2 regions of the Streptomyces sp. NPDC054932 genome follow, and region 2 is predicted to be linked to the other one. Evidence: riboswitches for the same ligand, from Rfam matches in the RefSeq annotation. Region 2 holds a riboswitch; the other holds the start of a gene.
The links. A riboswitch is a leader RNA that binds a small molecule or an ion and turns the genes downstream of it on or off. The one in region 2 is predicted to bind ZMP and ZTP.

Region 1: another riboswitch for ZMP and ZTP. It lies ahead of ACWGE1_RS02980 (bifunctional 5,10-methylenetetrahydrofolate dehydrogenase/5,10-methenyltetrahydrofolate cyclohydrolase); the one in region 2 lies ahead of ACWGE1_RS07635 (serine hydroxymethyltransferase).

Annotation. Positions count from the first base shown of each region.
Region 1 is NZ_JBSGXU010000006.1:13,521-34,899, forward strand. It holds gene ACWGE1_RS02925 (ABC transporter substrate-binding protein) at 1-720, shown strand, start outside; gene ACWGE1_RS02930 (ABC transporter permease subunit) at 730-3,456, shown strand; gene ACWGE1_RS02935 (ABC transporter ATP-binding protein) at 3,453-4,229, shown strand; gene ACWGE1_RS02940 (aldo/keto reductase) at 4,362-5,210, shown strand; gene ACWGE1_RS02945 (class I SAM-dependent methyltransferase) at 5,239-6,003, opposite strand; gene ACWGE1_RS02950 (4a-hydroxytetrahydrobiopterin dehydratase) at 6,003-6,308, opposite strand; gene ACWGE1_RS02955 (hydroxysqualene dehydroxylase) at 6,483-8,270, shown strand; gene ACWGE1_RS02960 (helix-turn-helix domain-containing protein) at 8,295-9,083, shown strand; gene ACWGE1_RS02965 (hypothetical protein) at 9,069-9,491, opposite strand; gene ACWGE1_RS02970 (hypothetical protein) at 9,748-10,770, shown strand; gene ACWGE1_RS02975 (NAD(P)/FAD-dependent oxidoreductase) at 11,191-12,705, shown strand; gene ACWGE1_RS02980 (bifunctional 5,10-methylenetetrahydrofolate dehydrogenase/5,10-methenyltetrahydrofolate cyclohydrolase) at 12,780-13,649, opposite strand; ZMP/ZTP riboswitch at 13,677-13,777, opposite strand; gene ACWGE1_RS02985 (class I SAM-dependent methyltransferase) at 13,835-14,596, shown strand; gene ACWGE1_RS02990 (RNA polymerase sigma factor) at 14,810-16,396, shown strand; gene ACWGE1_RS02995 (vWA domain-containing protein) at 16,471-18,288, opposite strand; gene ACWGE1_RS03000 (ATP-binding protein) at 18,285-19,346, opposite strand; gene ACWGE1_RS03005 (SRPBCC family protein) at 19,461-19,901, opposite strand; gene ACWGE1_RS03010 (amino acid permease) at 19,944-21,347, opposite strand.
Region 2 is NZ_JBSGXU010000018.1:24-6,767, forward strand. It holds gene ACWGE1_RS07615 (hypothetical protein) at 73-906, opposite strand; gene ACWGE1_RS07620 (hypothetical protein) at 1,011-1,313, shown strand; gene ACWGE1_RS07625 (glutathionylspermidine synthase family protein) at 1,322-2,524, shown strand; gene rocD (ornithine--oxo-acid transaminase) at 2,607-3,812, opposite strand; ZMP/ZTP riboswitch at 3,944-4,034, shown strand; gene ACWGE1_RS07635 (serine hydroxymethyltransferase) at 4,069-5,337, shown strand; gene trpS (tryptophan--tRNA ligase) at 5,537-6,550, shown strand; gene ACWGE1_RS07645 (2'-5' RNA ligase family protein) at 6,648-6,744, shown strand, end outside.

The DNA.
Region 1 (21,379 bases), on a different contig from region 2:
CTCGGCGGGGCCCGCGGCAAGTCGGTCGCGATCATCGCCAACGACAGCGACGCCGGGAAGTTCGGCATCCGCACCTTCCAGCAGGGCTTCGCCAGCGCCGGCTTCCAGGTCTCCTACGCCAAGGCGTCCGTGCCCGCCACCGCCGTCCCGAGCGACTGGTCCGCGTACGTGAAGGAGATCCTCGACGGCAGCGGCGGCAAGGCCCCGGACGCCGTCGTCTCCGTCATGCAGACCCCCAACAACATCGGACTGTTCACCGCGCTCAAGCGCAGCGGCTACAAGGGGCTGCTCTCCGACCCCACCGACTACGACCCGGGTCTGCTCGCCAAGGACGCCACCAAGCAGGCCCTGGACGGGGTGCACGTGCTGCTGCAGTTCCAGCCCTTCGAGTCGACCGACCCGAAGATGGCGCAGTTCAAGGCCGACATCAAGGCGGCGGCGGGCGGCCAGGAAGTGCCTTTGAACATGCACATGTTGACCGGCTACATGTCGGCCGACCTGTTCGTCTCCATCGCGCAGAAGGCGGGCAAGGAGCTGACCGTCGAGTCCTTCCAGGCCGCCGCGCAGGGCTTCTCCGACACCGGCACGCTCGTCGGCGACCGCGCGGAGCCCAAGGGGCAGAAGGACAGCTTCGGCTGCGGGGCGCTCGTCCAGCTGAAGAACGGCGCGTACGAGGTCTCCGTGCCGTTCAAGTGCTACGAACCCATCCCCTTCAAGTAGGGCCGCGGCATGGGAGATCTGCTCGTCTTCGTACTGAGCGGTCTGGTCTCCGGCGCCCTGTACGCACTGCTCGCCACCGGGCTGGTGCTGTCGTACTCGGCGTCCGGGCTGTTCAACTTCGCGCACGGGGCCACCGCCTACCTGTGCGCGCTCACCTTCTACGAGCTGCACTCGGGGCTGGGCTGGCCGGCCGTCCCGGCCGCCCTGCTGGTGGTCTTCGTACTGGCCCCCGGTCTCGGCTGGGGCCTGGACCGGCTGATGTTCCGGCGGCTCGCCCGGGTCGGCGAGACCGCGCAGATCGTGGCCACCATCGGGCTGCTGGTGGCGCTGCCGGCCGCCGGGCTGTGGGCGGTGGAGCTGCTGGCCGAGGCGGGCGCGCCGGTGAAACCGGCGGAGAACCAGTTCGGGCTGCCGGGCGTGGGGCCCAGCCCCGCGAAGTCCTGGCAGCTCGCGGAGGGCGTCGGCATCGACTCCGACCAGCTGATCACCTGGGTGGTCACCGCGCTGGTGGCGGTGGCCCTGTGGGTGCTGATGCGGCACACGCGGCTGGGGCTGCAGCTTCGGGCCGCCGTGGACAACCGCTCGCTGACCGAGCTGCGCGGCATCAGCGCCGACCGGCTGTCGTCGGTGGCGTGGATGATCGCGTCGGCGCTGGCCGGCCTGGCGGGGGTGCTGGCGACCCCGCTGCTGGGGCTCTCGGCGCACGACTTCACGCTGTTCCTGTTCGTCTCGGCCACGGCCGCGGTCATCGGACGGTTCGCCTCCGTGCCGCTCGCCTTCGCGGGCGGGCTGGGGCTGGGGGTGCTGCAGAACCTGGTGGCCGGGTACGCGTCCTTCGCCGAGTCCATCACCGGCTTCCGCACGGCGGTGCCCTTCCTGATCCTCTTCGGCGGACTGCTGGTGCTGACCCGCAGGGCGCGCGCGGCGGGGGTCGCCGCCGCGGACGCGCCGCCGGTCGACCATCTGGCCGGGGCCTCGTGGTCGCGCCGGTGGGGGGTGTGGGCGGTGGGCGCGGCGCTCCTGTGCGCGGCGTTCTACACCGTGACCACGCCCTTCTGGAGCGGACTGCTCGCGCAGGGGCTGGCCATCGCGCTGGTGTTCATGTCGTTCACGGTGGTGACCGGGCTCGGGGCGATGGTGTCGCTGGCGCAGGGCACCTTCGTGACCTGCGCCGCGCTCGTGGCCGGGCTGCTCATGAGCCGGGGCTGGCCCTTCGTGGCCGCGCTGGCGGTGGGCACGTGCGTGGCGGCGCTGCTGGGGGCGCTCGTCGCGCTGCCGGCGCTGCGGCTGGGCGGCAGGTCCCTGGCCCTCGCCACGCTGGCGCTGGCGTTCCTCGCCGACCAGGTGCTCTTCCAACTGCGCTGGCTGCGCAACGGCGACGCCGGGTGGTCGATACCGCGGCCGGTCCTCGGGCCGGTCGACCTCTCGGACGACCGGGCGCTGGGGGTGGCCCTGGTAGTACTGGTCGCGCTGGTGGCCGCCGGGCTGAGTGCCCTGCGGAACTCCCCGTCGGGGCGGGCGATGCTGGCGGTGCGGTCGGCCCCGGCGGCGGCCGTGGCCTCCGGGGTCTCCGTGCTGCGGACGAAACTGCTGCTGTTCACGCTGTCGGCGGGGCTCGCCGGGTTCGGGGGCGTGCTGTACGCCTCGTACAACACCCGGATCACGGCGACGGACTTCACGGCGATGACCGGGCTGGTGTGGCTGGCGGTGGTCGTGGCGGCGGGGGTGCGCAGGCCGCAGTACGCGGTGGTGGCGGGGCTGGTGTTCGCGGTCGCCCCGCGGGTGCTGGCGGACTACGTGACCGCGTCGGCCCATCTGCCGGTGATCCTGTTCGGGCTGGCGGGGCTGGCCCTGGCCAACGATCCGGACGGGTACTGCGCGGCGGTGCCGGTGCGGCTGGCTCGGCGGCGCGCCGCGGGACCGCCTCCGCCGCGGATCCCGGCGCAGCCGGGGCCGGCAGGAGGGCGCGCCGCCGCTTCCCGGGGCTCCGTCCCGGACCCCGCGCCTCGAACTCCCCCGGCGGGGCTGGATCCGCCCGCCGGAGCCGCCGCACTTGAGCTGCGCGGGGTCACGGCCGGGTACGACGGGGGGCTCGTGCTGCACGGGGTCGATCTGACCGTCCGGGCGGGCGAGATCCTCGCCGTGCTCGGGCCCAACGGGGCCGGGAAGAGCACCGCCTGCCGGGTGGCCGCCGGGCTGCTGCCCGTCGGGGCCGGAGCGGTGTACACGAGCGGACGGGACACCACTCGGGACGGGGCCGTGCGCCGGTCCCGGGCCGGGGTGCTGCTCGCTCCCGAAGGGCGGGGGATCTTCCCCTCGCTCACCATCGAGGAGAACCTGGCCCTGTACCTCAGGGACGCCGGGGCACGGGCCGCCGTCTACGCGCGCTTCCCGCGGCTCGCGGAGCGGCGCGGGATTCCCGCCGGTGCGCTGTCCGGCGGGGAGCAGCAGATGCTGGCCCTGGCGCCGCTGCTGCAGCGGCCGCCCGCGGTCCTGATCGCCGACGAACCGTCCCTCGGGCTCGCCCCGCGCGTGGTGGAGGACGTGTACGCGCTGCTCACCGAGCTCCGCGACGCCGGGACCGCGCTGCTCCTGGTGGAGGAGAAGGCCGCCGAGATCCTGGGGATCGCCGACACCGTGGCCTACCTCTCCCAGGGGCGGGTCTCCTGGTGCGGCCCCCGGGCCGAGGTGGAGGCGGACCGGCTCACCGAGGCCTACCTGGGGATGGCGACATGAGCGGGGGCGGGTACGTGCTGGAGGCGCGCGGGATCGGCGTGCGGTTCGGCGGTGTCAGGGCGCTGACCGGGGTGGACCTCGGGGTCCGCGCGGGCGAGGTGTGCGGACTGATCGGGCCGAACGGTGCCGGGAAGACCACGCTGTTCGACGTCCTGTCCGGGATCCGCCGCCCCGACCGGGGGCGGATGCTGCTGGACGGGGTGGACGTGACCCGCCGCTCCCCCGTCTGGCGGGCCCGGCACGGCATACGCCGGACCTTCCAGCGGCAGCAGCTGTTCGGCCAGCTCAGCGTGGCCGACAACGTGCTGGTGGCGCAGGAGTGGCGGGGCGGCGGGGGCGGTCCGGCCGCCGATCTCCTCGCCCTGCCGGCCCGGCGGGCCCGGGAGCGTGAGCGCCGGGCCCGCGGCGAGCGGGTGCTGGCCGACTGCGGGATCGGCGCGCTCGGGGCCTCGTACGCGGGCGGGCTGCCCGTCGGGCAGGCCCGGATGGTGGAGCTGGCCCGCGCGGTCGCCGATCCGCCGCGGGTGCTGCTGCTGGACGAGCCCGCGTCGGGCATGTCCGCGCCCGAGCGCGAGCGGCTCGCGGAGGTCGTCCGGCGGCTGGCGGACCGGGAGGGCTGTGGAGTGCTGCTGGTCGAGCACAACGTGGCCTTCGTGATGGACCTGTGCACGCGGGTCGTCGTACTGGACCTCGGGACGGTGCTGGCCGAGGGCACCGCGGCCGAGGTGCGGGCGAACCCGCTGGTGCGGGAGGCGTACCTCGGGACGGGGTGAGGGAGCGCGCCGGGTGCGCACGGGATGCGCCCGCGAATGGCGGGAATACGTCGCACGAGAGGCCGGTTGTCGCCCCTCGTACGACGCTGTACCACCGCGCACCCGTGCGCCGACGTGAGGGAACGACCCGACGTGAACCAGGTCCCGGCCATCAGGCTCAACAACGGCACGCTCATGCCCCAGCTCGGCTACGGCGTCTGGCAGGTGCCGGACGCGGAGGCGGAGCGCGCCGTCGGGACCGCCCTGGAGGCCGGTTACCGGAGCATCGACACGGCCGCCATCTACGGCAACGAGGCGGGCACCGGCAAGGCCGTCGCCGCCTCCGGCCTGGCGCGCGAGGAGCTGTTCGTCACCACCAAGCTGTGGAACGGTCCCCGGCAGACGTGGGGGCGCGACGAGGTGCTGCGCGCCTTCGACGACTCGCTGTCGAAGCTGGGTCTGGACCACGTGGACCTGTACCTGATCCACTGGCCGCGTCCGATGCGCGACGACTTCCTCACCATCTGGAAGACCTTCGAGGAGATCGCGGCGAGCGGCCGCGCCGGGGCGGTCGGCGTGTCGAACTTCCGCCCGGCCGATCTGGACCGGATCGCCGCCGAGAGCGAGCTGGTCCCGGCCGTGAACCAGGTCGAGCTGCACCCGCTCTTCCCGCAGGCCGAGCTGCGCGCCCTGCACGCTCAGCGCGGGATCGCCACCGAGGCCTGGTCCCCGCTGGGCCAGGGCAAGGAGCTCCTGACCCTCCCGGCCGTGACGGCGATCGCCGCCCGGTACGGCCGCAGCGCCGCGCAGGTGGTGCTGCGCTGGCACCTGCAGCACGGGAACGTCGTGATCCCGAAGTCCGTGACCCCCGCGCGCATCCGGGAGAACCTGGACGTGTTCGGCTTCGAGCTGGCTGCGGCCGACATGGCCGCCCTGGACGCCCTGGGCGCGGGCGCGGCGGGCCGCCGGATCGGTCCGGACCCGGCCGAATTCGACGTGTGACGGGAGCCGGGGCGGGCCCGCCCGCGGGTCAGACGCGTACGAAGCTCCGTATGCGGTACGTCGGCTCCGCGCGCGGGACGTCCTGGTCCGGCAGCAGTTCCAGGCGGGCCGCCAGCTCCTGCGCGGTGATGCCGCGCGGCACGATCCGCGAGGCGTACCGGCCCGCGAGCAGCGCCTCGGCGGAGCCGCGCGGGGTGCGGCCCTGGCCGTGGCCGGTGAAGCGGGCCTCGCCGACCGGGAGCAGGCCCGCCCGGGCCGCGTAGGCCTCGACCTCCCCGGAGGCGTCCGAGGGGGTCGGGGTCAGGTGCGCGGCGAAGACGGCGTCGATGTCGCTGCCGACGTCGTGCGCCGAGTCCTTGTCCACGGTGGCGAGGAGGACCCCGCCGGGTCGCAGCACCCGCGCGGCCTCGGCGATCACCGCCGGGACCAGCCCCGGCTCCCGCAGCAGGTGCAGCAGCCACACCGCGCTCACCGCGCAGAGCGATCCCGACCGCACCGGCAGCCGGGCCGCGTCGGCGAGGGTCACCGGGACACCGCGCCGCAGGGCCGCCGCGGCCATGCCCCGGGAGGCGTCCGCGCCCAGGACGCGCAGTGCGGGGCGCCGCAGCCGGTCGGTGACGAGGCCCGTGCCGCAGCCGAGGTCGAGGAGGACCTCGGCGTCCGCCGGGAGCAGTCCGAGGACGGCGGCGGCCGCCGCCTCGGCGCGCGGGGTGCCGCCGCGGGTGGCGTCGTAGAACGCGGCCTCGGCGTCGTAGTCGAGCAGGGGTCTCACGGACGGTATGTGCGTGGTCATCAGCTCGCGCCGTGGGCCGGGGCGAGGGCTTCGACGCGTTCGGCGAGGGCGAAGTCCGACTCCGTCACCACGTCGCCGGCGTCATGGCTGTTCACGGAGAGCCGGACCGTGTTGTAGCCGAGTGTCAGGTCGGAGTGGTGGTTCAACTCCTGCTGCACGGAGGCGATGTGGGCGACGAGGGCGCTCGCGGCGAAGTGCGTGCCCAGGCGGTAGGTGCGGAAGATCCGGTCGTCCTCGAAGGCCCAGCCGGGGAGCTCCCGCAACCGGTCCTCGATCTCCTTCTGTGACAGCGGCTCACTCGGCATGCACCGGCTCCTTTTCCCCGTGACGTGTAGTCAAGGTTCCCACAGTGGACGCCGGAACAATCCTTTCGCGCCATAGTGCGCTCGGGTACTCCTACGCCTTCCGCGTCCGTCGCGCCCCCCATATGCTCCTGCGCCGGACAGGCTGTTACCAGCGGTAACGAGGGGGTACTCGCCATGGCGGGCACGGGCAGTTCCAGGCGTACGTTCATCGCGGGCGCGGGCGCGGCGGCCGCCTCCGGGGCGGTCATGACCGGGGCCGCGGCCGCGCCGGCGGCCGCCGCCGCACCCGGCCCTGCCCCGGACGGACGGCGTGTCGCGGTGCTCGGCGGCGGGGTGGCCGGCCTGACCGCGGCACACGAACTCGCCGAGCGCGGCTACGCCGTGACCGTGTACGAGCGCCGGGCGCTCGGCGGCAAGGCCCGCAGCATGGACGTGCCCGGCAGCGCCCGCGGCGGGCGCCGGCCGCTGCCCGCCGAGCACGGCTTCCGCTTCATCCCCGGCATCTACCACAACCTCCCCGACACGATGCGGCGCATCCCCTTCCCCGGGAACGCGGGCGGCGTGTGGGACAACCTCGTCGCCCCGCGCGAGATGATGTTCGCCCGCGCCGCCGGGCGCGAGGACCTGCGCGCGCCCATCCCCTGGCCGGAGCACTCCCCCGCCGAGCTGACGCCCGAGGAGCTCCGGCGCGCGCTCACCGGCATCCTGCAGACACTGGTCCGGCTCCCGCTGCACGAGACGGCGTACTTCGTCGACCGGGTGCTCGTCTTCCTCACCAGCTGCGACGAGCGGCGCGAGGAGGTCTGGGAGCGGACGCCCTGGTGGGACTTCGTCCGGGCGGAACGGATGTCGAACGAGTACCGGCGCATCCTCGCCGTCGGCATCACCCGCAACATCGTGGCGACCAAGGCCGAGGAGGCCTCCACCCGTACGGTCGGCACCCTCGGCGAGGCCTTCGTCTTCAACCTGCTGGGGCGCGGGGCGGACGGCCCGCCCGACCGGATCCTGAACCTGCCGACCAACGAGGCCTGGATCGACCCCTGGGAGGCCCATCTGCGGTCCCTCGGAGTGGAGTTCAGGATCGGCTGGACCGTCCGGGAGGTGCGGTACGCGGGCGGCCGGGTGAGCGGGGTCGCCGTCGAGGGTCCGGACGGGGTCCGGCAGACCGTCACCGCCGACCACTACGTGAGCGCGCTGCCCGTCGAGCACGCCCGCCGCACCTGGAGCGCGGCGCTGCGGGCCGCGGATCCGATGCTGGGGCGCTGCGACCGGCTGCAGACCGACTGGATGACCGGCATCCAGTTCTACCTCACCGAGCGGGCCCCGCTGGTGCACGGTCACCTCAACTGCATCGACTCGCCCTGGTCGTTGACGGCGATCCAGCAGGCCGAGCACTGGCCGTCCCGGGACTTCCCGGCCGACTACGGCGACGGTGCGGCGGTCGACTGCCTGTCGGTGGACATCTCGGAGTGGGACAGGCCGGGGATCCTGTACGGGAAGACGGCCAAGCAGTGCACCCGCGAGGAGGTGGCGCGCGAGGTGTGGGCTCAGCTGAAGGCCTCCCTCAACGACACCGGGAAGATCCTGCTGGCCGACTCCGGGCTGCACTCCTGGTTCCTGGACCCGGGCGTGGACGGGCTCGGCACCCCGCACCCCACCAACCAGGACGAGCTGCTGATCCACCCGGTCGGCACCCTCCACAACCGGCCGAGCGCGGGCACCCGCATCCCGAACTTCTTCCTCAGCGGGGACTACGTCGCCGTCGACATCGACCTGGCGACGATGGAGGGGGCCAACGCCTCGGCCCGTGCGGCCGTCAACGCCCTGCTGGACCGGGACGGTTCGCAGGCCCCGCGGTGCACGGTCCGGCCGATGTACCGGGCCCCGGAGCTGGAATCCGCCAAGCGGCACGACCTGTGGCGCCACCGTCTCGGCCTGCGCAACGTCTTCGACCTGGGCTGAGCCTCCTCGGTTAACGTCGTGTGCATGACGACGACCCACGTGGGCACCCTGCTGCGCGCCTGGCGGGACCGGCGCGGCATCAGCCAGCTGGAACTGGCGGGCCGCGCCGAATCCTCGTCCCGCCACATCAGCTTCATCGAAACGGGCCGGTCCCGGCCGAGCGAGGAGATGGTGCTCCGGCTCGCCGACCATCTGGACGTACCCGTGCGGGAGCGCAATTCCCTGCTCCTGGCCGCCGGTTACGCCCCGCGCTACGCGCACACCGCGCTGGACGACCCGGCGATGGAGACGCTGCGCGAGGGGATCGAGCGCCTGCTGACGGGGTACGAGCCGTATCCCGCGCTGGTGGTGAACTCCATGTACGACGTCGTCGCGGCCAACCGGGGCATCGCGATGCTGCTGGAAGGGCTCCCGGAGCACCTGCTGACCCCGCCGCTGAACGCCATGCGGATCACCCTGCACCCGGAGGGCCTGGCCCCGAGGATCCGCAACCTCAGGGAGTGGCGCGGCCACCTGCTGGCGCAGATGGGCCGGCAGATCGCGCTGGCCCGGTCCGAGCCGCTGCGCGCCCTGTACGAGGAGGTGTCGGCCTATCCGGTCGCCGAGCGCCCGGGCGACAGCGCACCGGACGAGCCCGTCGCGTACATCGCGCTGCCACTGGTCATCGAGCACGACGGGCACGTGCTGTCCTTCGTGTCGTCCATCGCCACCTTCAACACCCCGATGGACGTGACCGTCGCCGAGCTGGCCATCGAGACGATGCTCCCGGCCGACCCGGCGACGGTGAAGTACCTGCGCTCACTGGGAGGCTGAGCCCTGACGCAGGGCCAGCTGCTGGAGCACGGCGAAGCCCGCCACGGTGAGGGCCTGCACCGGGATCCACAGCAGCCCGGCGGCGGTGGGGTGGAACCAGAGCGCCAGTGACACCAGACTCAGTGCGGCCCAGGCGTAATTCGTCTCGATGACGAGCTTCACGGGCAGCACGGGCGGCTGCCGCCGGGAGGCGAGCCAGCCCACCCCGGCCCCGTACACGGCGAGGAGGATCCCGAGTTCCAGCAGCAGCCCGGGCCCGACCCCGAGCAGCCGGCCGAGCGGGGCGGAGAAGGCCGCGTACGCCAGCCCGTTGGTGGTGGTGACCACGGAGTCGAGGGCGAGGAAGCGGCGCAGCGCGGCCTGCGGGACGCGGTTGCGGGCGAAGCCGGCGAGCGGGGTCGCGGACATGGGAATCAGCCTCCATCGAGGTCGAACGGCCAGGTGGGACACGGGTTCCGGGACCGAGTGCGCGGCCCCGGGACCCGCTGCGTCCACTGTGCCGGGGGCCTTGGAACGGGTCGATTACCTCCGAGGTCATGCCAACCCTTTTTGAGCTGTACGGCAGGAAACGTTGGGGTTCCTCTGGTTCGGCCAGGGGCGGGGGGCTAGGCTTCACGAAGCCCGATCACCTCGAACGTCTTGTCGACATATGGAGAATCCGCCGGTGCGAGCCGCCGCCAGACCCGACCTCGCCGCGATCTGGCGTCGCGTCGAGGCACTGTCGCAGGAGAGCGGGCAGGATCCGGCCGAGGTGCTGGCGGCGGAGCGGCTCGGTCACCTGTCCGGGGTCGAACCCGGGCGCATACCCCAGGTGGTGGCGGGCACCGCCGTCGAAGTTCCGCTGGAGCGGCGGGTGCACCAGCGGTTCCTGCTGCTGCGCACCACCCGGCGCGACAAGCACGGCCGGGAATGGCCACTGGCCGCGATAGCCGACGACTTCGATGCCCCCGGCGCCTCCCTCGGGCCCCTCAACGCGGGCACCGGGCTGCCCCGGATGGGTCACGCGGCCGGTGTGCAGCGGTTCTTCGGCGTCCATGCCGGTTTCCTCCTGGCCGACAGCAAGAGCGCGGTGGAACGCGCCCTCGCCCTGTCCGCCACCACCGTCTCGGACGGCAGGGACGACCTGGAGCGCCTGTCGTACCTCACCGGAATGACCCCGCAGGCCGTCCGGCTCACCCTCGACGGCAGCCCGCCCCGGCTGCCGCTGAAGGAGCAGGTGCACCTGCGCTTCGAGCACCTGCGCCGCACCCGCGTACGCGAGGACGGCCAGCCCCACTCACTGGCGGCCATCGCCAGGTCCTTCGACGCGTCGGGGCAGTCGCTGACCCGCCTCGCCCAGGGCGAGGGCCTGCCCAACCTCGCCGCGGCCGCCGGGATCCAGCGTTTCTACGGCGTCGAGGGCGGCTTCCTGCTGGCCGACGACACCGAGGCGCTCTCCACCGCCCTGGCCCTGATCGAGGGGGACCTGGAGTCCGCGGTCCGGGACCGGGAGAACCCGATGCTGGCGGTGATGCGGGCCCACGACGTACGGAGCATCGTCACGCGGGCCGGCCGGCTGTCGCCCCAGGGCTGGAAGTCCCTGGCCGACCACCTGGACGACCTCCTCGCGCGCGAGGGGCAGCTCGGAATCGCGGGCACGAGGGGCGGAGCACCGGCCGAGGGCGCCGCCGAGGGAGAAACACCATGAGGACCACACGGGCCGTGCGCGAGCCGGGCCCCGAACCGCGGGAGGGCGCGCGCCCGGCGCCGCGGGCCCGTCCCGCGGCAATCACCCGGACGCGGTGCGCCGCCTGCGCCCGACACCGGGGCAAAGGGCGGAAGGTCGATTTCCGTATCTCCTGCCACCCGCCCGGCGGGACACCACGGCCACCGCGCGGGCCAGGGGGATCCGGCGGAGATCCGGGCCGGTACCGCCGGCCCGCACCCCGCCGGCATCCCGCGCACCCCTCTGCCGCCGCCCCGGGAGCAGCCGCTCCCCGGGGCGATCGAGCGCCCCACGTCCTCACTCGGTCGGGGAAGCCCCGTGCCACGCCGTGACCCGCACAGCCGGTCGCCGCATTCCTCACGCCGATGCCCTCAGCACGGCCCTGACAGAGAGCCCGCCACGATGACCCAGTCCTCCCCGCCCCGCCACGCCGTCGTCATAGGCGGCAGTCTGGCCGGCCTCCTCGCGGCCGCTGTCCTCGCCGAGCACGCCACGGTCACCGTCATCGACGCCGACCCGCTGCCCGAGGGCCCGGCTCCGCGCCGTGGGCTCCCTCAGGCCCGGCACACCCACCTGCTGTGGTCGGGCGGTGCCCGGGCCATAGAGCGGATCCTGCCGGGCATCACCGACGACTGGACGAAGGCGGGCGCCATCCGCCGCAGCCTGCCCACCGACCTGGTCACCAAGACCGCCCAGGGCTGGATCCCGCGCTGCGGGGAGAAGCAGTTCAACATCTCCTGCAGCCGCGACCTCCTCGACTCGGTGGTCCGCGCCCGGGTGACCGGCCTGCCGGGGGTGTCCACCCTCCAGCAGAGCCGGGTCCGGGGTCTGGAGGGCACGGCGGCCCGCGTCACCGGCGTCCGCGTCGACACCCCCGAGGAGCAGGACCGGCTGGTGACGGCCGATCTCGTGATCGACGCCAGCGGTCGCGGCTCGCGGGCCCGGACCTGGCTCCAGGCACTCGGTGTGAGCGGCATCCGGCAGGCCGAGGTCGACTCCGGTCTCGTCTACGCGACCCGGATCTTCGAGGCCCCCGCCGGGGCGCACGAGATGGGTTTCCCCATCGTCAACGTGCAGTCCGACCCCCGGGTGCCCGTCCCCGGGCAGACGGCCACGATCGTGCCGATCGAGAACGGCCAGTGGCAGGCCACCCTGTCCGGCACCCGCGGAGGCCAGCCGACCGGCGACCCCGACGCGTTCATCCCGTTCGCCAAGGCCGTCCGCGACCCGATCGTCGGCGAGCTCCTGGAGGGCCGCAAGCCCCTGACGGACGTCGCCGTCACCCAGGGCACCGCCAACCGCCGGATCTACTTCGAGAAGGCCGAGCTGCCCGACGGCTTCTTCGCCGTCGGAGACTCGGTCGCCACCTTCAACCCGCTGTACGGGCAGGGCATGACCGTCGCCGCCCAGGGGCTGCTGGCCGTCCGCACCCTGCTTCGGGCGAAGGGCCTGTCCCACCCCGGGATCGGCCGCGAGGCACAGCGCGCGATCGCGCCCCAGGTCAGCACCGCCTGGGAGCTCGCCACGTCGCAGGACATCCTGTATCCGGGGGCCACCGGGATGAAGCCGCGCGCCGGCACCGGTCTGCTCAATGCCTACGTCAACCGGCTGATGACGGGCGCCACCACGGACGAAGCACTCACTGCCGCCCTGTTCAAGGTCCTCACCATGAGCATCGCGCCCACCCACTGGCTCCGCCCGTCGGTGGTCTGGCACGTGCTGCGCGCCTCGAGCCGGGGCGCCCTGAAGGCGCCGCCGCTCACCGCCGCCGAGCGGGCCGTCGCCGGGCTCGACCCGGCGCCCGGCTCCCGTACCGGATCGGGGACCGGGACCGGCCCGGGGACCGCGAGCGGCGGCGCCGCCGGCCCTGCAGCGGACCCGGTCGGCCCCGCCGACCCCGTCGGACAGGCCCGATGAGACGCGGCGCCCCGGGCCAGGGGGTGTCCGGGGCCCGGGGCGTGCGTCGCGCGCGGGATCCGCGCGCGGCGGGATCAGAGCTCCGCGAGGTCCAGCCCGGCCTGCGCGGCGGCCGCCTGCACGGTCTGCTCCAGCAGGACGGCGATGGTCATCGGGCCGACCCCGCCCGGCACCGGGGTGATCAGCGAGGCCCGGGCAGCGGCCGACTCGAAGTGCACGTCGCCGACGTTGCCCTCGTTGTACCCGGCGTCCAGGACCACGGCGCCCGGCTTGATGTCCTCGCCCCGGATGAACTCGGCCTTGCCGACGGCGGCGACCAGCACGTCGGCCTGGCGCACGATCGAGGGAAGGTCCACGGTGCGCGAGTGGCAGTAGGTGACGGTGGCGTTCTGCTCCAGCAGCAGCATCCCGGCGGGCTTGCCCAGGATCGCGCTGCGGCCGACGACGACGGCGTGCTTGCCGGTCAGGTCCACGTCGTAGGCGGCGAGCAGGCGCATGATGCCGCCGGGGGTGCAGGAGACGAAGCCGGGCAGCCCGAAGCCCATGGCGGCGAAGGAGTGCATGGTGACCCCGTCGACGTCCTTGCCCGGGGCGATGGCCTCGAAGGCGGCGCGCTCGTCGATGTGGTGCGGGACGGGGTGCTGGAGCAGGATGCCGCTGATCTCCGGGTCCTCGGAGAGCGCGGTGAGGGTGGCCACCAGTTCCTCGGTGGTGGTCGCGGCGGGCAGCTCGACGTGGCGGGAGGTGATCCCCGCCTTGGCGCAGCGGTTCTGCTTCATGCGTACGTAGGTCACGGAGGCGGGGTCCTCGCCGACCAGCACGGTCGCGAGGCAGGGCGCGGTACCGGTGCGCTCGGTGATCTTCGCCGCGAGGGCGGCGGTCTCCTCGGAGATGCGGCGGGCGAGGGCGGTGCCGTCCATCAGCCGGGCAGTGGCGGTCGTCATGGGGTCTCCTGAACGTCGCTGCGGATCGCGGTTCGCCCAGGCGCGCGGCAGTCGGCGCACCGGGTCCACAGGTACGCCGGGCCGCTCCCCGGTGGTGATCCACCCGAACGCCAGTCACGGCCCGCCGACCACTGTAGTCGACATATCCGGTGGTTGACGGGCGCCCGGCCTGCGACGATCAAGGCATGACGCGTACTTTTGACCATCTTGTCGCAGAGGCCGAGTCCGTCTCCGTCGACGGCTGGGACTTCTCCTGGCTCGACGGCCGGGCCACCGAGCAGCGTCCCTCCTGGGGCTACCAGCGGCTCATGGCCGAGCGCCTGGCCCGGGTCCGGTCCGCCCTGGACATCCAGACGGGCGGCGGCGAGGTCCTGGCCGGGTCCGGTCCGCTGCCGCTGCTGACCGTGGCCACCGAGTCCTGGCCGCCCAACATCGAGAAGGCGACGCGGCTGCTGCACCCGCTGGGCGCGGCCGTGGTCGCGGACTCCGACGAGCCGCCGCTGCCCTTCGGCGACGCGGCCTTCGAGCTGGTGTGCAGCCGGCACCCGGTGACCATCTGGTGGGAGGAGATCGCGCGGGTGCTGACGCCGGGCGGCACCTACCTCTCGCAGCAGGTCGGTCCGGCGAGCGTCTTCGAGCTCGTCGAGTACTTCCTCGGCCCGCAGCCGCAGGAGGTCCGGCGCGCCCGGCACCCCGACGACGCGGTCGCCGACGCCACGGCGGCCGGCCTGGAGGTCGTCGATCTGCGCTCCGAGCGACTGCGCACGGAGTTCCACGACATCGGAGCCGTGATCTACTTTCTGCGGAAGGTGATCTGGATGGTGCCCGGCTTCACGGTCGGGCAGTACCGGGACCGGTTGCGCGAGCTCCACGAACAGATCGAAAACGAAGGTCCGTTCGTCGCGCACACCGCCCGCTTCCTCATCGAGGCCCGTAAAACGGGCTGATGTGAGGGGCGGACGGATCTACGCCGGATCGGTTGCGTGGCCACAGCGTGGCGCAGGTCACTCAATTCAGCGCGTAACGAATCGACTCGGGCATGCGATGAACCGACAGGTGTCCTCGCGCGGCCCGGAATACAGACCCCCCTCGGGTCTGTTTCCCGAGTTCGCGCGATGATGTCCCGCCCACCCTTATCTGTTCGCAACGAGAGGCTCCTTGTGTCGCTCAGCCCGTCCCGTACGTTCCCTCCGGAGATCGCCGAATCCGAGGCCCTGGTCGCGCTCGTCGAGCGCGGCCGCGAGCAGGGTCACATCAACGGTGACGACGTGCGCCAGGCCTTCGAGGCCGGCCGCATCCCGGTGGACCAGTGGAAGCGGGTCCTGCGCAGCCTGAACCAGGTCCTGGACGAGGAGGGTGTCGCCCTTCACGTCAGCGCGGCCCCCGCCACCAAGGCTGCCGCCAAGAAGCCCCGCAAGGCTGCCGCCGCCCCGGCCCGTACCGTGGCCAAGAAGGCCACCCCCGCGCCGCGCCCCATCGGCGCGCGCAAGACGGCCGCCACCGCGGCCACGGCCACCGCCACGGCGATATCCGCTCCGTCGGCCGCCGCCACCGAGGACGAGGTGTCGGCCGAGGCCGCCGCCGAGCCGAAGAAGCGCACGGTCAAGAAGACCGCCGCCAAGAAGACCGCCGTGAAGAAGACCGCCGCGGCGAAGAAGACCAGCGCCAAGGACGCCGACGAGGGCGAGACGCCCGTCGTCGAGGGCGAGGACTGGGCTGCCGAGGACCTCGCCGACGAGGCGGAGGACGAGGCACCCAAGGCCGGCGGTACCCAGGGCTTCGTGCTGTCCGACGACGACGAGGACGACGCTCCGGCGCAGACGGTCATGGTGGCCGGTGCCACCGCCGACCCCGTCAAGGACTACCTGAAGCTGATCGGCAAGGTGCCGCTCCTCAACGCCGAGCAGGAGGTGGAGCTCGCCAAGCGCATCGAGGCGGGCCTGTTCTCCGAGTACAAGCTCGAAGAGGAGGAGGACCACAAGCCCGCCTTCAAGCGCGAGCTGGAGATCCTCGTCGAGGACGGCCGCCGCGCCAAGAACCACCTGCTGGAGGCCAACCTCCGCCTCGTGGTCTCCCTGGCCAAGCGCTACACGGGCCGCGGCATGCTCTTCCTGGACCTGATCCAGGAGGGCAACGTCGGCCTGATCCGCGCCGTGGAGAAGTTCGACTACACCAAGGGCTTCAAGTTCTCCACGTACGCGACGTGGTGGATCCGGCAGGCGATCACGCGCGCCATGGCCGACCAGTCGCGCACCATCCGCATCCCCGTGCACATGGTCGAGATCATCAACAAGCTCGCCCGCGTGCAGCGCCAGATGCTCCAGGACCTGGGCCGTGAGCCCACCCCGGAGGAGCTGGGCAAGGAACTCGACATGACCCCCGAGAAGGTCATCGAGGTCCAGAAGTACGGCCGCGAGCCGATCTCCCTGCACACCCCCCTGGGTGAGGAGGGCGACAGCGAGTTCGGCGACCTCATCGAGGACTCCGAGGCGGTCGTCCCGGCGGACGCGGTCTCCTTCACCTTCCTCCAGGAGCAGCTCCAGTCGATCCTGGGCACGCTCTCGGAGCGCGAGGCGGGCGTGGTCTCCATGCGCTACGGCCTCAACGACGGCCAGCCGAAGACCCTGGACGAGATCGGCCGCGTGTACGGGGTCACCCGTGAGCGCATCCGTCAGATCGAGTCCAAGACCATGTCGAAGCTGCGTCACCCGTCGCGTTCGCAGGTGCTGCGCGACTACCTCGACTGAGCCGTCGGGGACATCCCGCACGGGAAACGCCCCCGACCTGCCCTGCGGCGGGTCGGGGGCGTTTCCCGTGGTGCTCAGGCCAGCCGGAACACGGGCCCCTTGGGGGTGAACGGCAGGCCGGCCCCCTGCGGAATCAGATAGGCGTGCTCGCGCCGGATCCGCAGGGTGTCGCACCACCCGTCCGTGATCACCAGCACCGGGGCCCCGGGCGGGAAGTCCTCCGCCCGCTGCAGCAGGTCGATGCCCGGCTGCAGCTCGGTCCCGCCGCGCCCGCGGACCCGTACCCGGCCCGCGATCTCGGTGGGCGGCAGGTAGCCCGCGTCGTACGGCGCCGCGTCGCAGAAGACCACGCGGGCCGCCGGTACGTCGCGGGCCTGCGCGTACGAGGCGATCGCGCCCAGCGCCTTGCCGAGGAGGGCGGCGTTCATCGACCCCGAGGTGTCGAGCACCACGCCGAAGGTGCAGCGGGCGATCTCCTCGGGCGGGAAGTACCGGCCCGCCCGCGGGATGTCCGGGGTGGACGCCTGGCGGCGGGCCGGGCGCGCGTAGGACCGTACGGCCACGGGGCGCGGCACGAACTCGTCGAACCAGCGGGCGAGCCGGGCGTCCCAGGGCACCGGCGGGTGCGCCAGGGCCCGGATCTCCTGGATCAGCCCGGCGGGCAGCAGGCCGCGCTCCCCGTACGTGTGCAGATCGAAGCCCTGGACCAGGCCGCGCCGGTAGAAGTCGTCCAGGTCCGTGTACGGGAGGCTGCCGGTGTGGGGCAGCGGCTCGCCCAGGATGTCCCCGAGGCCCTTGCCGCGCAGGGTGGCCAGGCGCCGCATCCGGCGCACGTCGGTGACGATGCGGTCGTAGACCTCCTCGACGGACAGGTCCTTCAGCGCCGGGTCGTGGAGCAGCCCGGCCGGCATCTCGCCGACGCCCATCTCCACGAGCCAGCCGTTGACCACGTAGTCGGCGGCCACGTTGTGCAGGTACGGGTCCCGGGCTCCGCGGCGCTCGCCGTGGCGCAGGGCGGCGTGCAGCATCTCGTGGGCCAGGACGAACCGCCATTCCTCGTCCTCGAACGTGCGCAGCGGGTTGATGTAGATCTCCCCGGCCGTGGCACTGACGGCGGCGACGGAGATCCCGTTGGTGCGGGCCAGCTCGACGTCGGCGACGATCTTCAGACCGCTGGCGAGCCCGCCGAGGAGCGGGTACGAGGAGACGAACCAGTTCAGGGCCCGGTCCCACGGGCGCTGCGCCACGCGTTCCCCCGTGACCCGGTCGCGGCGCCCGCCGGCCACCTCCATGGCCGCGGAGACACTGCGGGTCAGGGCGTGCGCGAAGGCGGTCTCCCAGTCGGGGACCGCCGAGCCGTTCCACGCGCGCCAGGTGACCAGGAGCTGGTCGGGACGGTCACCAGCGGTGCCGCAGAGTTCCAGGGCGGCGGGGATGCCGTCGCGGCGCCAGCGGGCCGCGAGCAGTTCCTCGTCGCCGCCGGGGTACTCGGCGGGGAGGTCGTCCGGGGGCCGGACGGTCGGCTGGGTCAGCAGGAAGCGGTTGACGACGGCGCAGCGGGCGGCGAGGTCGAAGCGGTCGGGCTGTACCCGGTCCTCCCGGTCCGCGGCCGGGACGTGGCCGAAGCCGAGGTGGAGCAGGGCGTGGGCGAGGGCCCAGGCCCAGGTGCGGGGCTCGGCGCGCAGTCCGGAGCGGACGTGGAGGACGCCGTTGGAGTCCACGGCGACCAGGCCCGCGGCGGGGGTCGCCGGGCACTTGGGCTGCTGGCACACGCTCCCGCCGACGGCGGCGAGGGCCGGGTTCCGCTTGACCAGGGCGAGCCCCTCGGCGAAGGCCTGGGCGGCGGGATCGGACGGGGTCTTCTTCTGCGGGCGGGGGCGCGCCCCGCTCACCGGCGGGCCTCGACCAGCCGCGGCATGTCCCGGGCGGCCTCGACGAGGAACCAGGAGGGCAGCACGGGGAGGCCGTCGGCGTCGTCGGCGATGACGGTCTGGGCCACCTCCACGGAGATCTCGGCGAGCTGGACCAGCAGTGCCTTGGCGCGGTAGGCGGTCTGGCGCAGGGTGGGCGAGACGTGCTCGCGCTGTGCGGGCAGTTCCTTGATCAGGCGGCCCCGGAAGGCCTCGGCGAGGTAGTAGAGCAGATCGCGGTCGGCGGGGCGGGTGGGCCAGGAGGCGTCGCCCTTCATGATCGCCTCGATGCCGAAGCTGTGCCGGACGATCTTGGCGTAGCCGCAGAAGGAGACGGCGTGCGCGGGGGTGAGGGTGCCGTGCACGATCACTTTGAGGGTCTGCTCGTCCAGGCCGGCGCCGAAGGAGTGCAGGGCGTCGGAGAGCATGTGCCAGGAGCGCGGGGTGGAGAAGGGCTCCTCGGTCTTGGGCGGCTGCGACCAGAGGTGGTCGGGGCGGTCGGTGAGGTAGTCCGTGACCCAGGGGTGGATGCCGTGCTCCCCGGCCCAGACCAGCCAGTCCTGTGCGGACGCCTGGAGGTGGACGTGGGTGAGGCGGTTGACGAGCGCGGAGGCGATCGGCCGGGCCAGCGCGTTGTCGGTGGCCCGGTTGCCCGCGCCGATGACGATGGAGCCCACCGGGAGCTCGTAGGAGCCGATCCGGCGGTCGAGGATCAGCGAGTAGAAGGCCTTCTGGACGTCCGGGCCCGCGGCGTTGAGCTCGTCGAGGAAGAGGCAGTACGGCTCGTCGCGGGCGATGGCCTCCGGCGGGCAGAAGACCGACCGGCCGTCGCGGATCTGCGGTACGCCGATCAGGTCCTCGGGGGCGAGCTGGGTGCCGAGCAGGCTGACGCACTCCAGTCCCAGCGAATCGGCGAACTTCCGTACGAGCGAGGACTTTCCGATACCGGGAGCCCCCCAGAGGAACACGGGCCGCACGGTGGCGAGGCCGAGCAGAAGTTCGGGGATCTGAGCGGGGGTGACGGTGACGGCAGCCTGCACGGGCGTGGATGTCCTCGGGGTGTGACGGGTGTGTGGTGCGGCCAGTCTCGCCGCACCGCACACCCCGGGGCATCCGGTTTTCCCCCGCCCGACCGGTCCGCGACGGCGGGGCGGTCAGGTTTCGAGGAGGTGCTTGAGCTTCGCCTCGCCCCGGGGCATCTCCTTGCGGACCATGGGCCTGACCACGAGGGGTACGAGGGCCCGGCCCAGGCCGTGGCCCTCGAAGTCGACGTCCAGGGTGACGCGTGAGCGGGTGCCGCCCTCGAGGGGTTCGATGGTGCCGCGCACATCGGGCCGTACCGGCCCGTCGATGCCGTGCACGTGCCAGCTCCGGGGCGGGTCGAGCTCCACGAACTCCATGGTCGTGGGGACCCTGCGGCGGCCGATCTGCCGGGTGACGAGGACCCTCGATCCGACGTGGACGGGGAGGTCGCCGATCGGGACGGCCGACACGGCGCTGTCCTGCCATTCCGGCAGGTGCGTGGGGTCCGTCAGGTACGAGTAGACGTCCTCGGGCCTGCGGTCGATGTCGATGCTCTTCCTCATCGCGGACATGGCGACCCCTTGGCGCCCCCCTGGCTGTCCCCTCCCTCCACGCTACCCCGCGGGCGATACAGCGGCGCGGTGCTTCTTCGCAGACATGGCGGCGTACACGAGGACTCCGGCGAAGAGGAACAGCACGCCCTGGTAGACGGCCGCGTGGCCGGAGCCGGCGACCAGCCACATCGAGAAGCCGAAGGCGAGGGCGGCGAGGACGCCGTCGCGGGCCAGGCGGCCGGGGTGGACCCGCTCGCGCTGCCCGGAGAGCAGGAAGTGGATCTGCGCGGCGGTGGCGAGCAGGTAGGGGACGGTCGCCGTGAAGGTGGTGATCAGGACCAGGCTCTCGAAGACTCCCCGGGTGCCCGCCGTGTAGTTGTAGACGGTGAGGGCGGAGGCCAGCGCGACGGTGACGATCACGCCGACGACGGGCACGCCGCGCTTCTTCGTCTCGAAGGCCTTCGGGAAGAGCCCGTCCTTGGCGGCGGCGTACGGGGTCTGCGCGCTGAGCAGGGTCCAGCCGTTGAGGGCCCCGAGCATCGAGATCACGGCGGCGCAGGCGACCACGGTGCCGCCCCAGGTGCCGCCGGCCCCTCCGTCCGCGGAAAACATGGCGTTGACGGCGTCGGTGAAGGGGGCGGTGGAGGAGACCAGCCGGTCGTGGGCGACCAGGCCGAAGACGGCGACGGTGCCGAGCAGGTACACGGTGGCTGCGCCCACGGTGCCCAGGACGGTGGCCCGGCCGACGTTGCGGGCCGGGTCGCGGACCTCGCCGGCGCTGACGGTGGCGGACTCGACGCCGAGGTAGCTGAAGAGCAGGATCGCCGCGGAGGCGGAGACGGCGCCAGCGGCGCTCTGGTCGGTGGCCCGGAAGGGGCCGAGGTTCGCGGCGTCGAAGAAGAACAGCCCGCCCACGGCCACCAGGAGCAGCGGGGCGAACTTCAGTACGGTGGCGACGACTTGCACCGCGCCGACGTAGCGGGTGCCCGCCAGGTTGGCGAGGGCCGGGAGCCACTGGACGGCGAGCGCGGCCAGGCACATGGACCACTTGTGGGCGCCGATGCCGGGGAGGAGCACGGAGAGGTAGCCGACGGCCGCGACGGCCAGGGCGGCGTTCGAGACCCAGGCGGTGATCCAGTAGCTCCAGGCCGCGAGGAAGCCGGCGAAGTCGCCGAAGGCGGCGCGGGCGTAGACGTAGGGGCCGCCGGTCTGCGGGTGGCGCTCGGCGAGCCGGCCGAAGACCAGGGCGAGGGCGATCGCGCCGAGGGTGAGGACGGCGAAGGCGACGAGGCTGATGGTGCCGAAGGGGGCCACCGAGGCGGGCAGCAGGAAGATTCCGCCGCCGATGATGTTGCCCATGACCAGGCAGGTCGCGACGGGCAGCCCGAAGCGGCGCGCGTGGGGGTCGCGACCCTGCTCGGGGGGTGCGGCGGCCTCGGCGGGCAGGGTTGCGGTGCTGGTCATCGGTGGTGCGCCTCTGGGTGTCTCACATGCTG
Region 2 (6,744 bases):
GCTGGAGTTCCAGCCCCGCCGGCGTTTGAGGCGCGGGGTTCGGGGCGGAGCCCCGGCACCGGCGTGCCTCGGTCATTGCTCCGCCGGGGCCGACGGTTCGCCGAAGCGGGCCAGGGCCAGGGAGCCGGCGACCGCCACCGCGAAGCCCGTCACCGCCAGCCAGGCCAGGCCCTCGCGGGTGCTGTCGCCGAGCCAGGCCACGCCCACCACCGCCGGGCCGACCGTCTCGCCCAGGACCATGCCCGCCGTGGCCACCGTCACCGAGCCGCGCGCCAGGGCCGAGGTGAGGAGCAGGAAGGCCGCGCCGCCGCCGAGCAGGAGTGCATACAGGGCGGGGTCGCGCAGGTCCCAGGGGGAGTCGATGAGCCGCACCGAGACCTCCACCACCCCGAAGCCGGTGCCCGCCGCGAGACCGAGGGTCAGGGCCCGCGGCCCGTCCGGGAGCCGGCCCGCGACCACGCCGACCAGCAGGACCAGCCCGGCCACCGCCAGCAGTCCCAGCTCCAGCGCAGGCGACCCGGTCCCGGTGCCCTCCTCCCCGGCGGACAGGCCCAGCATCAGCAGTCCCGCGCACACCACCGCCACCGCGGCCCACTCGGTCCGGGAGAGCCGCACCCGCAGCAGCCGCGCCGCGACCACCGCCGTCACCGCCAGACTGGCCGCCAGCGCGGCCCCCACCGCGTAGATGGGGATGTGCCGCAGGGCGATGATCTGGAGCACGAAGCCGGCCGCGTCCAGGCCGAGACCCGCCAGGTACCGCCACTGCCGCACGGCCCGCAGGAACAGTGCCGTGTCCACCCCGGACCCCGTGCCCGGCTCCGCCGACCGTGCCGCGACGGCCTGCAGAACCGACGCCGTGCCGAAGCAGACCGCCGCACCGAGCGCGCAAATCATCCCAATGAGCACGAACCGACTCTAGGTCACGGATCTCACGGCGGCCGGATTCCATCGGCCGGGGACCCCGCTCTAGTCTGTCCGCAGTACGCCGGGCCCCAGGGGGAGCAGCAGACATGGACAGCAGCAGCACCAATCAGCGCCGTATGCGCTCCGGCGCGGTCGCCCTCGGCGGCATGGGCCTCCTCGCGGCCACGCTCGTGGCCTGCGGCAGCAGCGACGAACCGGACAAGCGCTGTGCCTCCCGTTCGACGTTGCAGCACCTGAACAACAAGGAGTGCAAGAGCGGCGGCACCGGCTCGTACTACTACGGCGGCTACGTGGCCGCCGGCAAGGTCTCCGGCGGCAGCTTCGACAAGTCCGCCGTCACCCGCGGCGGCATCGGCGGCCACTCCAGCTCCGGCTCCAGCGGCGGCTGACCGACACCATGCAGCGGCACACCATCGAGCCCCGTCCCGACTGGCAGAAGACCGTCGAGGAGCAGGGGGTGATCTACCCCCTCACCCGCTTCCCCGACGACTCCCTGCGCCCCTACTGGGACGAGAGCGCGTACTACTCCTTCTCGCTCCCCGAGGTCGAGGCCCTGGAGAACGTCGTCGAGGAGCTGCACGCCATGTGCCTGGCCGCGGCCGCGCACATCGTCGAGCACGACCGCTTCGCCGACCTCGGCATCACCGATCCGAAGCTGGCCGCGCTGATCGCCGAGTCCTGGCGGCGCCGCGCCGAACAGCCCTCCCTCTACGGCCGTTTCGACCTGCGCTACGACGGCAGCGGCAGCCCGGCCAAGATGCTGGAGTACAACGCCGACACGCCCACCTCCCTCGTGGAGGCGGCCAGTCCGCAGTGGTTCTGGATGGAGGAACGCTTCCCCGGCGCCGACCAGTGGAACTCCCTCCACGAGCGCCTCGTCGACGCCTGGCGGCGCCAGGCCGAGCTGCTCCCGCCCGGCCTGCTGCACTTCGCGCACTCCGAGACCGACGAGCTCGGCGAGGACCTGATGACGGTCGCCTACCTCCAGGAGACCGCCGAGCAGGCCGGCCTGGACACCCAGGCGCTCTCCGTCGAGCAGATCGGCTGGGACAGCCTGTCCGGCCGGTTCGTGGACGAGAAGCTCCGCTTCATCCGCTCCTGCTTCAAGCTCTACCCGTGGGAGTGGCTGGCCACGGACGAGTTCGGCCCGCAGGTGCTCGGCACGTACGACCACGGCGGCGGCTCCGGCACCACCTGCTGGATCGAGCCCCTGTGGAAGATGCTCCTGTCCAACAAGGCGCTGCTCGCGATCCTGTGGGAGCTCTTCCCGGAGCACCCCAACCTGCTGCCCGCCTACCTCGACGGGCCGCGCGAGCTGGCGGAGCCCGGGTCGGCCGGCTACGTGGCCAAGCCCCTCCTCGGCCGCGAGGGCGCGGGCGTCACCCTGCACGAACCCGGCCCGGACGGCGAGCCGTTCGTACCGGAGCCGGGGGAGCGGTACTGCTTCCAGGGCCTGGCCCCGCTGCCCGACTTCGACGGCAACCGGGTGGTGCTCGGCGCGTGGGTCGTCGAGGACGAGGCGGCGGGGCTCGGCATCCGCGAATCGGCGGGGCCGGTCACGGACGAGTACGCCCGTTTCCTGCCCCACGTCATCCTCTAGGGGGTGTCCGCAAAGTCCCGCCCGGCTCCGGGCGCCGGCGCTGCTTTGCGGACACCCCTCTAGCCGCTGCGGACGGGGCCGCCTAGACGCCCAGCACCGATCGGAGCTGGTCCAGGCCCCAGTCCAGGTCCTCCTTGCTGATCACCAGCGGCGGGGCGATCCGGATCGTCGACCCGTGGGTGTCCTTCACGAGCACCCCGAGCTCCATCAGCTTCTCGGAGATCTCCCGGCCCGTGCCGCGTGACGGGTCGATGTCGACGCCCGCCCACAGCCCGCGGCCGCGTACGGCGGTCACGGCGCCCCCGCCCACCAGCAGGTTCAGCTCCCGGTGCAGGTGCTCGCCCAGCTCGGTGGCGCGCTGCTGGAACTCGCCGGTCCGGAGCATCGCGATGACCTCCAGGGCGACGGCGCAGGCGAGCGGGTTCCCGCCGAAGGTGGAGCCGTGCTGCCCGGGCCGGAAGACCCCGAGCACGTCCCGGTCGGCGACGACGGCCGACACCGGCACCACGCCGCCGCCGAGCGCCTTGCCGAGGATGTAGACGTCCGGGACGACGCCCTCGTGTTCGCACGCGAACGTCCTTCCGGTCCGCCCCAGCCCCGACTGGATCTCGTCCGCCATGAACAGGACGTTCCGCTCGCGGGTCAGCTCCCGTACGCCGCTCAGGTATCCGGCGGGCGGCACCAGTACGCCCGCCTCGCCCTGGATCGGTTCCAGCAGTACGGCCACGGTGTTCTCGGTGACGGCGTGGGCCAGCGCGGTGAGGTCCCCGTACGGCACGATCTCGAAGCCCGGCGTGTACGGCCCGAAGTGGTCGCGGGCGTCGTGGTCCGTGGAGAAGGAGACGACGGTCGTGGTCCGGCCGTGGAAGTTGTCGGCGGCGACCACGATCTTGGCGTGCCCGTCCGGAACGCCCTTGACCTCGTAGCCCCACTTTCGGGCGGTCTTCACCGCCGTCTCCACGGCCTCCGCGCCCGTGTTCATGGGCAGCACCATCTCCTTGCCGCACAGCGCGGCGAGCTCGGTGCAGAAGTCGGCGAAGCGGTCGTGGTGGAAGGCGCGCGAGGTGAGCGTGACCCGTTCCAGCTGGGCACGGGCGGCGTCGATCAGACGGCGGTTGCCGTGCCCGAAGTTGAGGGCCGAGTACCCGGCGAGCATGTCGAGGTATCTGCGGCCCTCGACATCGGTCATCCACGCGCCCTCGGCGGACGCGACGACCAGGGGCAGCGGATGGTAGTTGTGCGCACTGTGCGCGTCTGCGGAGCGGATGGCATCAGCAGTTGTCGACACGGGGTCTCCGATCGTCCGTCTGGCCGGGCGTAGCGCCGGGTGAAGCGGTGACGAGGGTGGCGTCACCTTCATATCGTCGCTCGTATCCCGGACGCAGAAACCTCTTCTGCGGCGCGCCCGCTAAGGTGGGCGGTACGCACGGCGACTGGCGTACGGAGAACCAACTCCGGGGGAGTCGTGCGCGCTCGACCGCATTCAGGGCCGCTCGCCTGGGCCTCGCGGGGTACCGATCACATCGACCCCGGAGGAGCCCGCCATGTCCGCGAGCCGCCATCCCGCCCTTTTCGCGACCGACCCCGAGCTGGCGTCGTTCGTCGCGGCGGAAGAAGTGCTGCAGGCGCAGACCCTGCGCCTGATCCCCAGCGAGAACTACGTGTCCGCAGCCGTCCTGGAAGCCTCCGGCACCGTGCTGCAGAACAAGTACAGCGAGGGCTACCCCGGCCGCCGCTACTACGAGGGCCAGCAGAACATCGACCGCGTCGAGGCGCTGGCGATCGAGCGGGCCAAGGGCCTGTTCGGCGTGGACCACGCGAACGTGCAGCCGTACTCCGGCTCGCCGGCCAACCTGGCCGTGTACCTGGCCTTCGCGAAGCCGGGCGACACCGTGATGGGCATGGCCCTGCCGATGGGCGGGCACCTGACGCACGGCTGGGGCGTCTCGGCCACGGGCTCATGGTTCCGGGGCGTCCAGTACGGCGTCCGGCAGGACACCGGCCTCATCGACTACGACGCGGTGCGCGAGCAGGCCCTCGCCGAGCGGCCGAAGCTGATCTTCTGCGGCGGTACCGCGCTGCCGAGGACCATCGACTTCGCGGCCTTCGCGGAGATCGCGAAGGAGGCCGGCTCGATCCTGGTCGCGGACGTGGCCCACATCGCGGGCCTGATCGCGGGCGGCGCGCACCCGTCCCCGGCGGACCACGTCGACGTCATCTCCACCACCACGCACAAGACCCTGCGCGGTCCGCGGGGCGCGATGCTGATGTGCCGGGAGGAGCACGCGAAGGCGATCGACAAGGCGGTCTTCCCGGGCCTGCAGGGCGGTCCGCACAACCAGACCACGGCCGGCATCGCGGTGGCGCTGCACGAGGCCGCGCAGCCGTCGTTCGTCAGCTACGCCCACGCGGTCGTCGCCAATGCCAGGGCGCTGGCCGCGGCGCTCCTGCAGCGGGGCTTCGACCTGGTCTCGGGCGGTACGGACAACCACCTCGTGCTGATCGACCTGACGGGCAAGGACGTGCCGGGCAAGATCGCCGCCAAGGCCCTGGACCGGGCCGGCATCGTCGTGAACTACAACACGGTGCCGTTCGACCCGCGCAAGCCGTTCGACCCGTCGGGCATCCGCATCGGCACGCCGTCGCTGACCTCGCGCGGCCTGTCCACCGAGCACATGCCGCTCGTGGCCGAGTGGATCTCGCGCGCGGTCGACGCCGCCGCCAAGGGTGACGAGCAGGCCCTCGCCGCGATCCGCGCCGAGGTCACGGACCTCATGGCCGCCTTCCCGGCCCCGGGACTGCCGCTGTCCTGACCTGCGGCGCCGGTTCCGGGGGGCTCCGCGCGGCGGATCTCTCCGGAACCGGCGGAAATCGGTCGCTCGGCCGGGGCGGTATCCGGACGCGCCGCTACCCCCCGGTACCCCGGCGCGGTACGGGCGGACCCGGCGCGACCCGCGGGGATCCGGCCAGCGGAGGGCACGGGCCCGCCCCCGCACCTGAGAGAATGAAGCCATGGCTTCTGATCGTCCTCGCGCGCTCTCCGGCATCCAGCCCACCTCCGGCTCGTTCCACCTCGGGAACTACCTCGGAGCCATCCGCCAGTACGTCGCCCTGCAGGAGACGCACGACGCCTTCTACATGGTGGTCGACCTGCACGCGATCACCGTGCCGCAGGATCCGAAGGAACTGCGCGCGAACACCCGCCTCTCCGCCGCGCAGCTGCTGGCCGCAGGGCTGGACCCCGAGCGCTGCACGCTCTTCGTCCAGAGCCACGTGCCCGAGCACGCGCAGCTCGGCTGGGTCATGAACTGCATCACCGGTTTCGGCGAGGCCAGCCGGATGACCCAGTTCAAGGACAAGTCCGCCAAGGGCGGCGTCAACAACGCCACCGTCGGCCTGTTCACGTACCCGATCCTGCAGGTCGCCGACATCCTGCTCTACCAGGCGAACGCGGTCCCCGTCGGCGAGGACCAGCGCCAGCACATCGAGCTGACTCGTGACCTGGCGGAGCGCTTCAACCAGCGCTACGGCCGGACCTTCACCCTCCCCGCCGCGCACATCGTCAAGGAGGTCGCGAAGATCTACGACCTCCAGGACCCGGCGATCAAGATGTCGAAGTCCGCGTCGTCCCCCAAGGGCCTGATCAACCTCCTCGACGAGCCCAAGGTCACCGAGAAGAAGATCAAGAGCGCGGTCACCGACACCGAGGCGGAGGTCCGCTTCGACTCCGAGGCGAAGCCGGGCGTCAGCAACCTGCTCACGATCTACTCCACCCTCACGGGCGAGACGATCACCGAGCTGGAGGCGAAGTACGAGGGCAAGGGCTACGGCGCGCTGAAGACCGACCTGGCCGGCGTGATGGTCGATTTCGTCACACCGTTCAAGAAGCGCACCCAGGAGTACCTGGACGACCCCGAGACGCTCGATTCCCTCCTGGCCAAGGGCGCGGAGAAGGCCCGCGCGGTCGCCGCCGAGACCCTCGCGCAGGCCTACGACCGCCTCGGTCTGCTGCCCGCCAAGCACTGACGAACGCAACTACGGACAGAGAGCCCTGGCACGAATGGGGGTGCTGCCGCCACACTGGGGCGGCAGCAGTCCACAGCCACAAGCGGAGGAGAGACACGTGGGGACCGTAACGCTCGGCGTTTCGATCGCGGTCCCGGAGCCGTACGGCAGCCAGCTCCAGGAGCTGCGCGCGGGCTTCGGGGACGCCGCCGCGC